Regions from separate parts of the Allobosea sp. OAE506 genome, predicted to be linked through region 3. Evidence: predicted binding sites of a transcription regulator. Region 3 holds the regulator's gene; each other region holds the start of a gene.

The links. The regulator LexA, encoded in region 3, represses DNA repair genes until DNA is damaged. The targets are predictions, from matches to a motif close to TGTTCNNNNTGTGTTCNG.
Region 1: ABIE41_RS22860 (PA0069 family radical SAM protein) is a predicted target of LexA. The motif match lies at 1,211-1,228, and genes of this name have one in related genera.
Region 2: ABIE41_RS05330 (helicase-related protein) is a predicted target of LexA. The motif match lies at 1,927-1,944, and genes of this name have one in related genera.

What each region holds. Positions count from the first base shown of each region.
Region 1 covers NZ_JBEPOB010000001.1:4,705,021-4,709,855, reverse strand. Annotated here, with positions in the region: gene ABIE41_RS22875 (DsbA family protein) at 1-19, opposite strand, end outside; gene ABIE41_RS22870 (DUF721 domain-containing protein) at 127-624, opposite strand; gene ABIE41_RS22865 (hypothetical protein) at 671-1,159, opposite strand; gene ABIE41_RS22860 (PA0069 family radical SAM protein) at 1,353-2,474, shown strand; gene ABIE41_RS22855 (ribonuclease HII) at 2,666-3,277, shown strand; gene ABIE41_RS22850 (site-specific DNA-methyltransferase) at 3,539-4,738, shown strand; gene mutY (A/G-specific adenine glycosylase) at 4,746-4,835, opposite strand, start outside.
Region 2 covers NZ_JBEPOB010000001.1:1,102,621-1,107,455, forward strand. Annotated here, with positions in the region: gene ABIE41_RS05330 (helicase-related protein) at 1-1,837, opposite strand, end outside; gene ABIE41_RS05335 (alpha/beta fold hydrolase) at 2,150-3,037, opposite strand; gene ABIE41_RS05340 (MerR family transcriptional regulator) at 3,180-3,626, opposite strand; gene ABIE41_RS05345 (cupin domain-containing protein) at 3,698-4,249, opposite strand; gene aptA (omega-aminotransferase AptA) at 4,386-4,835, shown strand, end outside.
Region 3 covers NZ_JBEPOB010000001.1:3,592,244-3,597,078, reverse strand. Annotated here, with positions in the region: gene ABIE41_RS17445 (ComEC/Rec2 family competence protein) at 1-1,262, shown strand, start outside; gene lexA (transcriptional repressor LexA) at 1,275-2,015, opposite strand; gene ABIE41_RS17435 (molybdopterin molybdotransferase MoeA) at 2,126-3,337, opposite strand; gene moaC (cyclic pyranopterin monophosphate synthase MoaC) at 3,337-3,834, opposite strand; gene trpC (indole-3-glycerol phosphate synthase TrpC) at 3,831-4,643, opposite strand; gene trpD (anthranilate phosphoribosyltransferase) at 4,651-4,835, opposite strand, start outside.

The DNA.
Region 1 (4,835 bases), 1.1 Mb from region 3:
GCTGTCGCCTGTTCGTCATCGTTGTGGTTCCTGGAATGCGCGTGTCAGGGGCCAAGGCCCGGTTGTCGGTCCTATAGACGCGCGGATGATTGTGGCAAGATCGTCACCGCCGCCGCGCGCGGCGCCTCACGAAGCTGTGTCGGCACGATGGCGGGCCGCGCGCTGCGAAACATGCGCGCCCAGCCGCGCGAGACAGGCGCGCAGCGCCTCGCCCTCGACGCCGGCGACCTGCCGTTCCATCCGCGCCAGCAGAGCGGGATCGGCCGCAGGCGGCGCGGCCGCCACGACAGGCGCCTCGACCGGTCCCTGTTTCAGTACGAGCTTGCCGACGGCGCGCCAGCCGAGATGGGTGTTGACCCGCTCGATCACGATCGGCCCGAGCTGCTGCATCTCCAGCGCGAAGGCGCTCTCGACCCGCACAACCATCGTCGCGGGTTCCGACATCTCGCCGGGTGCCGGGCGCCGGCGCGGCCAGTCGATCTTGAGCGGGCGCGTGCGGGCAGCCAGTCGCTCGCCGACGATCTCCGGCCACAGCGCGACGATCGCCCGCCCGGCGAAACCCTGCGCGGCCAGAGCGGGCGCGAGCAGGTCGTCGATCAGATCTGCGAGGGGTTTGACGGCCATAAGCGAGTGTGCGGCGGCGCGGTCGCCGGCGCAAGCCGGCCGCACGCTATCCCGCTGCCCGCTCGCGGCCCACCGCGAGGCGCTGCGGCGAAGCCCCGAGACGGCCCGCAAGCGCATGGCCCTTGGGCAGGACGAGGCCGGCGCGCAACCGGTGCGGCCCGAAGGAGATCCCGGCACGCTCGCGCAGCGACTGGGCAAGACCCTTGAGTGGGATCAGCGCGGGCCTCTCCGGCGACATCAGCAAATGGCGCTCGACCGCCTGCGGCCAGTGCGCCTGCGGAATGTCGCCTTCCTCGAGCAGGAAGAGCCAGTCGCCCCGCGCCTGAGCGGCTCCCGCCGGCCAGCTGTCGCTTGCCCCGGCCCGCAGATAGCTCGCCCCCGTCGCATCCGCGAGACGCTCGATCGTGGCGTCGCCCGCGGCGTCGAGAACCACGGCATGACCGAGGAATCCGTCGGCCACCGCCGGGATCAGGACGGAGAAGGTGGCCGCGAGAGCCTCGGTCGAGCCGGTGCTGCGTATGACCGCTGTGAGCATGCGCCTCCTTATGTCGCAGCGCAGCATGTCGCAATCCTGTCGCTTGCAATCCGTTCTCTTTATGTTCACATTAAACGACGCAGAAATCGCCGATTCCCGGCGATTTTCAGGGAAGTTCAGCGCCATGCTCCAGAGCAGGCCCTCGTCGAGGCCGATTTCGGCCCAACCGCTGAAGCAGACCGGTGCGACGCCGATGTCGGTCTCGGCGCGCGTGGCGCCGGTCGATCCGGTCGCCTATGCCGGCCACCGCATCGATCCGGAGCGCCGCCGCGGCAGAGGCGCGACGATCAACCCCGGCGGCCGTTTCGAGGCCGAGCAGCGCCTCAGCGAGGATGACGGCTGGGGCTCGCTCGGCGATCTCGCCCCGTTCAGGACCGAGGTCGCGGTCGAGAAGCCGCGGACCATCATTACGAAGAACGATTCCCCCGACATTTCCTTCGACCGCTCGATCAACCCCTATCGCGGCTGCGAGCATGGCTGCGTGTACTGCTTCGCGCGGCCGAGCCATGCCTATCTCGGCCTGTCGCCCGGTCTCGACTTCGAGAGCCGGCTGACCGCCAAGCCCGACGCTGCGCTGCTGCTGGAGAAGGAGCTGTCGGCACCCTCCTACCAGCCGCGTACCATCGCGATCGGCACCAACACCGACGCCTACCAGCCGATCGAGAAGAAGCTGCGCATCATGCGCCAGATCCTCGAGGTGCTCGCCAAGTTCAACCATCCGGTCGGCATCGTCACGAAGTCCGCGCTGGTCCAGCGCGACATCGACATCCTCGCGCCGATGGCGGCGAAGGGGCTGGCCAAGGTCGCGATTTCGATCACCACGCTCGACCCCAAGGTCGCGCGCGGCATGGAGCCGCGCGCCGCCTCACCGGCCAAGCGGCTGGAGACGGTGAAGGCGCTGTCCGACGCGGGCATCCCGGTGACCGTTCTGGTCGCGCCGATCATCCCGGCAATCAATGAGCACGAGATCGAGCGCATTCTCGATGCGGCCAAGGCGGCCGGTGCGCGCGAGGCCGGCTATGTGCTGCTGCGCCTGCCACTGGAGGTGAAGGACCTCGTGCAGGACTGGCTCCTGACCCATCACCCCGACAAGCTGCGCCATGTCGTCTCGCTGATCCGCTCGACGCGCGGCGGCAAGGATTACGATGCAGCCTGGGGCCAGCGCCAGGTCGGCTCCGGCCCCTATGCCTGGATGATCGGTCGGCGCTTCGAGATGGCGGCGGAACGGCTGGGCTTCAACGGTGCGCGCCTACGGCTTCGCAGCGACCTCTTTCTCAAGCCGGAGCGGGAGAAGGCCCAGCTGAGCCTGTTTTAGGGGCACCGTCTTTTTTGCGATCCCTCATCTTAGGACCAGCCTTCAGGCTGCGTCTCGAAGGATGTTCCAGGAGGCGCCGGAACCAGTTGAAACATCCTTCGATACGCGGGCTTGTGCCCGCTTCTCAGGATGAGGGCTGAGAAGGGATCGCCGCTCTGGATTTCCCTGCGAATCCGCCATAAGCCGCGCCCATGACCGCCCATTTCCACCGCGAGACGCACGCCATCTCGAACGGACTCTGGCCGCTGGCCGGGGTCGACGAGGTTGGACGCGGGCCGCTGGCCGGGCCCGTGGTGGCGGCGGCGGTCATCCTTGATCCACAGACGGTGCCGGAGGGGCTCGACGATTCGAAGAACCTGACTCCGGCGCGGCGTGAGGAACTGTTCGCGCTGATCGCGCAATCGGCGCTCGCCATCGGCGTCGCCAGCGCCACAGCCGTCGAGATCGACGCCATCAACATTCGCCAGGCGACGCTGCTGGCGATGCGGCGCGCCGTGGCCGCACTGGCGGTCGCGCCGTCAGCCGTCCTCGTCGACGGCAACGATCCGCCGGCGCTGGCATGCGTTTGCGAATCCGTCATCGGCGGCGATGCGCAGATCGCCTCGATCGCCGCGGCCTCGATCGTCGCCAAGGTCACCCGCGACGCGATGATGGCGCGGCTCTGCGCACGCTATCCGGCCTATGGCTTCTCGCTCCACGCCGGCTACGGCACGCCCCATCACCGCGCCGCCCTGCAGGCCCACGGCCCGTGCCCCGAACACCGCTATTCCTTCGCGCCGGTGAAGGGCGTCTGGCGGCGTTAGGCATGCAGCCGTCATTCTCGGGCGAAGCGCAGCGCAGACCCGAGAACCCCCTGCAGGAGATGCTCGGGTCGAGCCCTAGCATGACGCTGCGCGCACCCTCCCGCCTTAACCTCCCCTTAGCAATTCCCCATATCCGCCAAGGGGCTGGGCAAAAACTGCAGCCCCAGAATGAGACGCATTTTTTTCAGCGCGGAAACTCGGCTTTTACCCTGACTGGCCAATATCGCGACTGTTCAAGTTGCGTAACGGTCTTGGGGCGTCATGGGTATTTTGCGTACCGGGACCACCAGCGCCGCCGTCCGGATTCAAGTTTCGCGTACCGGACGGCCCGCGCTGCAGTCACCGATCAAGGCCCCCCGGATCAAGCCGGCCAGCCTGCCGATCGAACTACCGCTCGACCAGATTCTGCTCGGTGACTGCGTGGCTGCGCTCGAGGCGTTGCCGCCAGCCAGCGTCGATCTCGTCTTCGCCGATCCTCCCTATAATCTCCAGCTCGGGGGCGATCTGCGCCGGCCCGATGACAGCCTCGTCGATGCCGTCGATGACGACTGGGACAAGTTCTCCTCCTTCGCCGAATACGACGCCTTCACCCGTGCTTGGCTGACCGAATGCCGCCGCGTGCTGAAGCCCGACGGCGCGCTCTGGGTCATCGGCAGCTACCACAATATCTTCCGCGTCGGCTCGATCCTGCAGGATCTCGGCTTCTGGGTGCTGAACGACATCGTCTGGCGCAAGGCCAACCCAATGCCGAATTTCCGCGGCCGGCGCTTCACCAACGCGCATGAGACGCTGATCTGGGCGGCCCGTGGCGAGGCCTCCAAATACACCTTCCACTACGAGGCTCTGAAGGGCGGCAATGACGACCTGCAGATGCGCTCGGACTGGTATCTGCCGCTCTGCACCGGCGAGGAACGGCTGAAGGACGAAGGCGGCGCCAAGGTCCATCCGACGCAGAAGCCCGAAGCCCTGCTCGCCCGCGTCATGCTCTCGGCCAGCAACCCAGGCGACGTGATTCTCGATCCCTTCTTCGGCACCGGCACAACCGGGGCCGTCGCCAAGGCGCTCGGCCGCCGCTTCATCGGCTGCGAGCGCGATCCCGGCTATGCCGAGGCCGCGCGCCAGCGCATCGCCGCGATCAAGCCGCTGCCGCCGGAGGCTTTTGCCACCGCGCCCTCCAAGCGCAGCGAGCCGCGCGTGCCGTTCCTGTCGCTGGTCGAGGCCGGACTGGTCAAAGCCGGCGAGACCGTCACCGACGAGAAGCGCCGCCACAAGGCCGTCATCCGTGCCGACGGCACGCTGCTGCTGGACCCCGCCGTGGGCTCGATCCACAAGATCGGCGCGCTGGCGCAGGGTCTCCCGAGCTGCAACGGCTGGACCTTCTGGCATGTCGAGCGCGACGGCGCCCTGATGCTGCTCGACACTCTGCGCGGCGAGATCCGCGCTCAGATGGCGGCGGCCTGAGTCCGGGTCAGCCCTGTGGGCTGCGTTTAACCCCCGCCGCCTCCAACACCTTCACCATCACCCCGGACAGCGGCTCCTCGCCCAGCGCCGCCAGCGG
Region 2 (4,835 bases), 2.5 Mb from region 3:
TGAGCCAGAGCTGAAGCCGCGCCTCGACCTGCTCTCGGGCTTGACCCGCGAGATGCTCCTCGACGAGCAGGCGCAGCCGCGGCTCGATCGCCTTCTCGCCGGCGACGAGGCGGGCGACCGGCTCGCCGATCCAGCGCAGCAACCCGTCATGCGACAGCACGAAGGCATCGTCCCCGGCGAGGACGACGCGCGCGGCGCGCGCCTCGATCTCGCTCGCCAGCGCCTTCAGGGCGGCCAGGTTCAAGGCCTTCGCCTCCGGCCCGCCGGCCTTCGGGTCCGCCGTAAAGCGGAAGCCCTGAAGCATTCCGACGTGCTGGCCCTCGACGAGCACGTCGCCCGTCGTGGTGACCTCAGCCTCCAACATCGCATTCTCCCGCAAACGGCGCAGCAGCACGCTGGTGCGCCGGTCGACAAATCGGCTGGCCAGACGCTCATGCAGAGCGTCCGAGAGCTTGTCCTCTACAAGACGCGCAACCCCCTGCCAATGCTCCGGGTCGGGCAACCAGTCCGGACGGTTGGCGACGAAGGTCCAGGTGCGGACCTGAGCGATGCGGGCGGAGAGCGTGTCGATCTCGCCATCGGTGCGGTCCAGCGCTGAAAGCTGGGTGCGATACCAGTCGATATCGAGCCGTCCATGGCGCATCAGGCGCAGATAAAGGGTGGTGGCGAGGTCGGCATGCTGCTGCGGCGCGATCTTGCGATAATCGGGAAGGCCGCAGACCTCCCAGAGCCGTTCGACCGCCGGCCGGCCCTGTGCCAGCGCCTTGATGTCGGGATCGCGCGCCAGAATTTCGAGCGTGTTCATGTCCTCGGCGATCAGCGCGCGCGTCAGTCCGGGCTCGGTCGGCTGCAGGTTCAGGCTGTCCAGCAGCTGAGCGACCGAGCGAAAATCGAGATCGGTGTTGCGCCACTGGAGCTGCCGCACCGGCTCGAAGCGGTGATTCTCGATCGCGTCGACGAGATCGGCCTCGAAGGGCGGGCAGCGGCCCGAGGTTCCGAAGGTGCCGTCGCGCAGATGGCGGCCGGCGCGCCCGGCGATCTGGCCGAATTCGGCCGGATGCAGCTTCCGGAAATGGTGGCCGTCATATTTCTTGTCTGCGGCGAAGGCGATGTGGTCGACATCGAGGTTGAGCCCCATGCCGATCGCGTCGGTGGCGACGAGGTAGTCGACGTCGCCGGACTGGTAGATCTCGACCTGGGCGTTGCGGGTGCGTGGGCTGAGCGCGCCGAGCACGACCGCCGCGCCGCCCTTCTGCCGGCGGATCAGCTCGGCGATGGCGTAGACCTCCTCGACCGAGAAGGCGACGATGGCCGAGCGCGGCGCCAACCGTGTGATCTTGCGGTCGCCGGCGAACATCAGGTTCGACAGGCGCGGCCGCGTCACCACATTCACGCCGGGAATGAGCTGCTCGATCACCGGCTTCATCGTGCCGGCGCCGATCAGCATGGTCTCGGCGCGGCCGCGCCGGTTGAGCAGGCGGTCGGTGAAGACATGGCCGCGATCGAGATCGGCCGCGAGCTGGATCTCGTCGATGGCAACGAAATCGACCGCGAGGTCGCGCGGCATCGCCTCGACGGTGCAGACCCAGAAACGCGGACGGACCGGCTTGATCTTCTCCTCGCCGGTAACGAGCGCCACCGCCTCGACCCCCGCCTTCTCGACGACGCGCTGGTAGACCTCGCGGGCCAGCAGCCGCAGCGGCAGGCCGATCATGCCCGTCGGATGAGCGACCATCCGCTCGATGGCGAGATGGGTCTTGCCCGTATTGGTCGGGCCGAGCACGGCGGTGACGCCGTGGGCGCGGGCCGAGGGAGGCAGGGAGCGTGGAGGGAGCAAGGCCGACGCCGATCGTGGTGAGTGCCGGGCCGGGGCAGCGCCTCCCGGAGGGCGCCGCTGCGGCCCGGAGCCAGCGGTAAACTAGAAAGCGGAACGAGTCCCGAACGAAGCGGGCCCGAATCGCTGACTCCCAGAGAATCGGGATTTGTTCTCGCGACCGGCGGTTCGCGCCGCGGCGCTCCATCCGGGGCGGGGTCGGTGTCTCGGCATCGCCTGTCCTCCGGTGGTCGCGCGCAGGACGCCCGTCATCCGCCGCAGAGCCTATCTAGGCATGCTTCGCGAGGAAACGAGGGCCGGCTGCGCGAGCGGCGCTCAGCCGAACACCTCCGCGACGATCTCCGCCGCCTCGTCGGGCGCCTCGACATGCACGAAATGCCCGGCCGTTTCGCAGAAGCTGACCTGCGCGTCATCGAAATGCTCGGGCACGAAGGCGGCCCATTCCGACTTCAGGACGGGGTCATGGCGGCCCCAATGCACCCGCGTCGGCTGGTGGATGCGGACCGAAGGGGTGGGGTGGCCGTCGATTGCCGCCAGCCGGGCGGCGTTCTGGCTGCGATACCAGTCGAAGCTGCCGCGCAGATTGCCGGGCTTCATGAAGTTGTCGATCCAGAGCTCCAGCGCCGGATCGAACGCATCCTTGCGGTGGCACCAATGCGTGAGGAAATGTGAGAAATACAGCGCGCAGGACTGGCGGCTGAGACCGACCAGGGCCTCCGCCAGCGGCAATTGCTGGAAGGACTGGTACCAGACCTCGTTGACATGGCCGTCATGGACCCAGCGCCCGGCGATGCTCTGGGTCGGGCAGTTGAAGAAGAGCAGCCGCTCGACGAGCTGGGGGTGGCGCCGCGCCATCGCCTGGGCGGCATAGGCGCCGACGTCGTGGCCGACCACGCCGACCGATTCCAGGCCGAGCGCGCCGACCAGCGAGGCCATGTCGTCGGCATGGCTGTTGGCGCCGACATCGCTGCGCGGCGCGGCTGACTTGGCGCTGTCGCCGAAGCCGCGCAGATCCGGCGCGATCAGCCGGAAGTCGCGATGCAGCCGGTTCATCAGCGGCAGCCAGGTCGCCCAGAACTCCGGCCAGCCATGCAGGAGCAGGACAGGACACCCGGAACCGATCTCGGCGACGTGCAGCGTCGTGTCGCGCACCGCGATCTGGCGATGCCGCAGACCGGGCGGCGTGGCGAAGTCGCTGGACATGGGGGCTCCCGAGTGGTTCCGCCGAAGGCTAGCGTTCGAGAGGCTCGCGCCGCAATGCCCGCGCGGGTCGCAGGCGGTCGGGATGACGCTTCTCCACAGGCTGCGCGGCGTGCGCCGCCCGGGCGTCGCGGCCGCCGCAGCGTCAATGCGCGGCGTGACTGCAGCGGCCGTGGTCGGCGAGCGCCTCGATGATCGCGCAGTCGCAGGCGGCGACGCCACCGGAGCAGGTCGCGGCGATGCGCTCCAGCTCGGCCTCCAGCGAGCGCAGCCGCGCGATCTTGTGGCGGACCTCGTCGCGATGCGCGACCGCGATCGCATGGGCCTCGTCGCAGGCCATCGCGGGATTGTCGGAGAGCCTGAGCAGGGCGCGGATCGCCTCGACGGCGAAGCCGAGATCGCGCGCATGCTTGATGAAGGCTAGGCGCTCGACGTGGCGCCGGCCATAGCGGCGCTGGTTGCCCTCCGAGCGCTCGGGCGGCGGCAGCAGGCCAACCTGCTCGTAATAGCGGATCGTCTCCACCTTGACGCCGGTGCGCTCGGCGAGCGCGCCGATCGGCATCACGCGCTCGGCGGTGGTCGCGGTGGGCATAGGCTGCTCCAAAGCTCTAGTCTCTAGAGCTCAAGGTGGGCGCGGGACGCGTCGCGGTCAAGCATCGGGGGTCAGAAGGAGGGCGGCGTGCAGGCGCTTACGACCTCGCAGGCAATCGGCCCGACGCAGCGGAAACGGTGCGGCCGGCGGCTTTCAAAATAATAGGCGTCGCCGGGGCCCAGAATGCGCCGTTCATCGTCGACCGAAACCTCGAGCCGGCCGGTGAGAACGATGCCGCCCTCCTCGCCGTCATGCGAGAGGGGCACGCGGCCGGTGTCGGTGCCGGGCTCATAGCGCTCCTTGAGGATCTGCAGGGCGCGGCCGAACAGGTTCTCGCCGATCTGGCGGTAAGAGATGCCGCCCTTGCCGATCTCGACCAGTTCGTCGGCGCGGTAGAAGGCCTGGCGCGGTCGATCCGGCTCCAAAGCAAAGAATTCGGACAGGCCGATCGGGATGCCGTCGAGAATGCGCTTCAGCGCACCGACGGACGGGTTCACGCCGTTGGATTCGATCAGCGAGATCGTGGAATGGGTCACGCCCGCGCGCTTGGCCAGCGCGCGCTGCGAGAGGCCCTGGCGGGTGCGCAGATAGCGCAGCCGCGCGCCGATGTCGGTGTCGCTCACGGACGCCTGGTCTCCTTGGTCGATATCCGCACCATTGTGATCTTGATGACTGTAAAAACAAGAGCTTGCTGGAGAACCGAAACAGACTTGTTCGTTTCGGTCGAACGGTGCTCCCTGCCGGAAGAGGAGAGCCCCCATGACCATCGCCACACCGCCGCAGGCCCTGCAAAACGCCCGTTCGCTCGACAGCTACTGGATGCCCTTCACCGCCAACCGGCAGTTCAAGGCGGCGCCGCGGCTGCTCGCCTCGGCGCAAGGGATGCACTACGCCACCGAGGACGGGCGCAAGGTCATCGACGGCACGGCCGGGCTCTGGTGCGTCAATGCCGGCCATGGCCGCCAACAGATCACGCAGGCGGTCGAGCGCCAGCTCGCGACGCTGGATTACGCGCCCTCCTTCCAGATGGGCCACCCGATCGCGTTCGACTTCGCCGATCGGCTGGCGGCGATCGCGCCGGGCGAGGGCGCGGGCAAGCTCGACCGCATTTTCTTCACCGGCTCGGGCTCGGAATCGGTCGACACCGCCCTGAAGATCGCGATCGCCTATCAGCGCGCCATCGGCCAGGGCACGCGGACGCGGCTGATC
Region 3 (4,835 bases):
TGCGTCTGCCTGTCAAGAAGATCGCCGCGCTCGCGGCCATGGCGGGCTCGGTCGCCTATTGTGTGTTCTCGGGTGCCGAGGTTGCGACGGTGCGCTCGCTGATCATGACGCTGGTGATGCTGGGCGCGATCCTCGTCGATCGCCCGGCGCTGAGCATGCGCAATCTCGCGCTCGCCGCGATGATCGTTCTGCTGCGCGAGCCCGAGGCGCTGCTGGGGCCGAGCTTCCAGATGTCCTTTGGCGCGGTCGCGGCGCTGATCGCCTTTGCCGAGCGCTGGGAGGAGCGCGGCCGGTTGCAGCCGCCACCCGCACTGCCCTGGCCGCTGCGCCCGCTCTGGATCGCCGCCAGCGGCATCATCGTGACGACCCTGCTGGCCACGGCGGCGACGGCGCCCTTCGGCGCCTATCATTTCCAGACCTTCAACCCCTTCGGCCTGCTGGGCAACGCGCTGGCGCTGCCCTTCGTCTCGCTCTTCGTCATGCCGGCCGCCGTTTTTGGCGTGCTCGCCTATCCCTTCGGGCTGGACGCGCCGGCCTGGTGGCTGATGGGCATGGCCTCGGAGGTGGTGCTGAAGCTGGCGCACTGGGTCGCGACCATCGACCACTCGACCCTCGTGCTGGCGGCCTTCGGCCCGGCCGCGCTCGGCTGCTTTGCCGCCGCGCTGCTCTGGGCGACGCTGTGGACGACGAAGCTGCGCCTGTTGGCCATCCTGCCGCTGGTCACAGGCGTCGCCGTTGCGGCCAAACCCGACAAGCCGGCGATCCTGATCGAGCGCGACGGCTCGGGCATCGCGGTGCGCGGCAGGGACGGCCTGCTGGTCATTGCAGGCAAGCCGAGCCGCTTCGTCATGCAGCAATGGCTGACGGCGGATGGCGACGGCCGCCAGCCCGACGATCCCTCATTGCGCAAGGGCGCGGCCTGCGATGCCCGCGGCTGCGTCATGACGACGAAGGAGGGGCACAGTATCGCCTATGCGCAGGACCGGCTCGCCATCATCGAGGATTGTCGCCGCGCCGATGTGGTGGTGACACCGATCCCCTGGACCGCGACCTGCCGCGCGCGGCTGATCGACAGGATGGCGCTGCTACGCGACGGGGCGACCGCACTCGTCAAGACCAGGTCTGGCTGGCAAAACCTCGCGGCACAGGATACCGGCGAACGGCCCTGGAGCCGCCGTCGTCCCCAGCCCGCGCCAACACCCGCGAGCACAGCTCCGCCGCCGCCGGGCGAGGACGCGCCCGATGCCGAGCGCCTCCCTTAAGGCGGCTGCCGGTCAGTAGCGCCGCATCAGATTGACCAGCCGGCCCTGGATCTTGACCCGGTCGGGGCCGAGCACGCGCGTCTCATAGGCGGGATTGGCCGCTTCCAGCGCGATCGAGGAGCCGCGCTTGCGCAGCCGCTTCAGCGTCGCCTCCTCGTCGTCGATCAGCGCGACGATGATATCGCCGGTGTTGGCGGTGTCCTGGCGGCGGATCACCACTGTGTCGCCGTCGAGAATGCCGGCCTCGACCATCGAGTCTCCACGGACCTCCAGCGCGAAATGCTCGCCCGAGCCCAGCATGTCGGCGGGCAGCGCGACGCTGTGGCTGCGGCTCTGGATCGCCGAGATCGGCGTGCCCGCGGCGATGCGGCCCATGACAGGGATCGCGATCGTGTTGCGGGCATCCTCCGATGCCGTCTCGACCGGCCGTACCCGGCCGGGCAGCCCGTCCTTGGCCGGCGGCGTCTCCTTGCCGAGCCCGCCCTGGACGATCGAGGGGTTGAAGCGGCGCGCACCGGGCTGCAGCCCGCCGCCGGCACCGTCGGGCAGCTTGATCACTTCGAGCGCCCGCGCCCGGTTCGGAAGACGGCGGATGAAGCCGCGCTCCTCGAGCGCCATGATCAGGCGGTGAATGCCGGATTTCGACTTGAGGTCGAGCGCATCCTTCATCTCGTCGAAGGAGGGGGGAACGCCGCTTTCGCGCAGTCGCTCCTGTATGAAACGAAGCAGTTCGAACTGTTTGCGTGTCAGCATGATCCCCGCCGGCGCTCTGAAATCTGCCGATCACCGCAGATTCGAAACAAATCACGAACACCATACCCGTTCGCGTTGTGTTCCGCAAGCCGACGTGCCCGTGTCGCCCCTCAGCGCAGGCGGATGAAGCGGCAGGGATCGCCCTTAGCGGCGGCCGGCGCGAAGACCGTGCGGATCGCCAGCGCCTGCGCCTGGGCGAGCAACCCGAGCATCGAGGAATCCTGCCGCTCGAAGGGCGTGGCCTCCCAGCCCGAGTCGGTCAGCACCAGGCTGGAGCGCAGATAATCCTCGCGCTCGTCATTGGCGGGCATGTCGCGCCCCAGCAGCCCGGGCTCGCTGCGGTCGCGCTCGGGCGAGGGCATGCCGAGCAGGGCCTCGACCACCGGGACGACAAAGAGATGTCCGCAGACGATCGAGGACACCGGGTTGCCCGGCAGGCCGATCGCGACCATCGGGCCGAGCCGGCCTGTCATCATCGGCTTGCCCGGCCGCATCGCGATCTTCCAGAAGCCGAGATCCATCCCGGCGCGCTTCAGCGCCTCCTGGACGAGGTCATGCGCTCCGACCGAGGCGCCGCCCAAAGTCACCAGCACATCGGCACCGGCTTGCCGCGCCCGGCCGATTCGTTCGGCGAGGTCGGCATGGTCGTCGCGTGCGATGCCGAGATCGAGCGCGGTTCCGCCAGCCTGCTCGACCAAAGCGGCGAGCGCAAAGGAGTTGGAGGCGACGATCTGGTCCGGCCCCACGGTCTCGCCCGGCAGCACCAACTCGTCGCCGGTGGCGAGGATCGCGACCAGCGGCTTGCGGCGCACCGGCAGCGCCGGGTGGCCCGCAGCGGCGGAGAGCCCGAGTGCGGCGCTGTCGAGGCGGGTCCCGGTGGCGAGCAGGCTGTCGTTCAGGCTGAAGTCGAGCCCGGCCTTGCGGATGAACTTGCCCTTCGGCGCGCCCTCGCGGACGGTGATCGCGGCCGAGCCGACACCGTCGGCGTTCTCCTGGATCAGGATGGTGTCGGCGCCCTCGGGGATCGGCGCGCCGGTGAAGATGCGCACCGCCTCGCCGGCGGCCACGCTGCCGCCGAAGGAGCGCCCGGCCGCGGATTCGCCGAGAACGCGCAGTTCGGTCCCGGGCGTGAGATCGTCCGCCCGCACCGCATAGCCGTCCATGGCCGAATTGGCGAAGGGTGGCTGCGTCCGCAGCGCCGCGATGTCGGACCCGAGCACCCGCCAGGCGCACTGCGCCAGCGGCAGCGTCTCGATGGGCGTTGGACCAGGCACGCTGTCAAGCAGCGCGCGCAGCGCGACGGGGACCGGCGTCAGGGCCATCAGCCCTGTCCCCTGGCGGTGACGTCAGCCTCGAACACGCCCGACTTGCCGCCGGATTTGTGGATCAGCCGGATACCCTCGATCCGCATGCCGCGGTCGGCCGCCTTGACCATGTCGTAAACGGTCAGGCAGGCGACGCTGACGGCGGTGAGCGCCTCCATCTCGACGCCGGTCTGGCCCTTGACCTTGACCTCGGCGCGCACCCGGATGCCGGGCAGCGCGTCGTCGATCGCGAGATCGACCGCGATCTTGGTGATCAGCAGCGGGTGGCAGAGCGGGATCAGCTCATGGCTGCGCTTGGCGGCCATGATGCCGGCGAGCCGCGCCGTGCCGAGCACGTCGCCCTTCTTGGCGTCGCCGGCGCGCACGATCGCCAGCGTCTGCGGCTGCATCACAACGCAGCCTTCCGCGATGGCCGTGCGCGAGGTCTCGGCCTTGTCGCCGACATCGACCATATGCGCCTGGCCCTGGGCGTCGAGATGGCTGAGCCCGCTCACGCGGCGCTCTCCTGGGCCCGGCCGGTTAGCAGCTCGCGGGTCGCACCCGTCACATCGGCCTGCCGCATCAGGCTTTCGCCGACGAGGAAGGTCCGGACGCCGGCGCCGTTCAGCCGGCCGATATCGGCGTGGCTGAAGATGCCGCTCTCGCTGATGACGATCCGGTCGGCCGGCACGCGCGGCGCGAGACGTTCGGTCACAGCGAGATCGACGGTGAAATCGCGCAGGTCGCGGTTGTTGATGCCGAGCAGGCGGCTCTTCAGCGCGAGCGCCCGGTCGAGCTCGACGTCATCATGGACCTCGACCAGCACATCCATGCCGAGGTCGAAGGCGGTGGTCTCCAGCGCGCGCGCCGTGGCGTCGTCGACGCCGGCCATGATGATCAGGATGCAGTCTGCGCCCCAGGCCCGCGCCTCGTAGACCTGATAGGGATCGTAGAGGAAATCCTTGCGCAGCACGGGCAGCCCCGACGCCGCGCGCGCCTGCAGCAGGAATTCCGGACGGCCCTGGAAGGAGGGGCCGTCGGTCAGAACGGAGAGGCAGGCGGCCCCGCCAGCGGCATAGGCGCGCGCCAGCACGGGCGGGTCGAAGTCGGCGCGGATCAGCCCCTTGGAGGGCGAGGCCTTCTTGATCTCGGCGATCAGCGCCGGGTGGCCGGCGGCGTGCTGGGAGGCCAGCGCCTCGGCGAAGCCGTGCGTCGGGCCGGCATCGCGCGCCAGCCGCTCGATCTGGTCCTGCGGGATCGCCAGTTTGGCGGCCGCAATCTCCTGGCGCTTATAGGCTTCGATCTTCGCGAGAATGTCGCTCATCGGGCCCTCACGCGTTCGAACTGGAGACGAGGGCGGCGAGCGTCGCCTTCGCCTTGCCGCTGTCGAGCGCTGCATTCGCCTGCGCGAAGCCGTCGCGCAGATCGCCCGCCCGGCCGGCGACCAGCAGCGCGGCCGCGGCGTTGAAGGCGGCGATGTCGCGGAAGGCGGTCTTCTGCCCGTCGAGCACCGCTC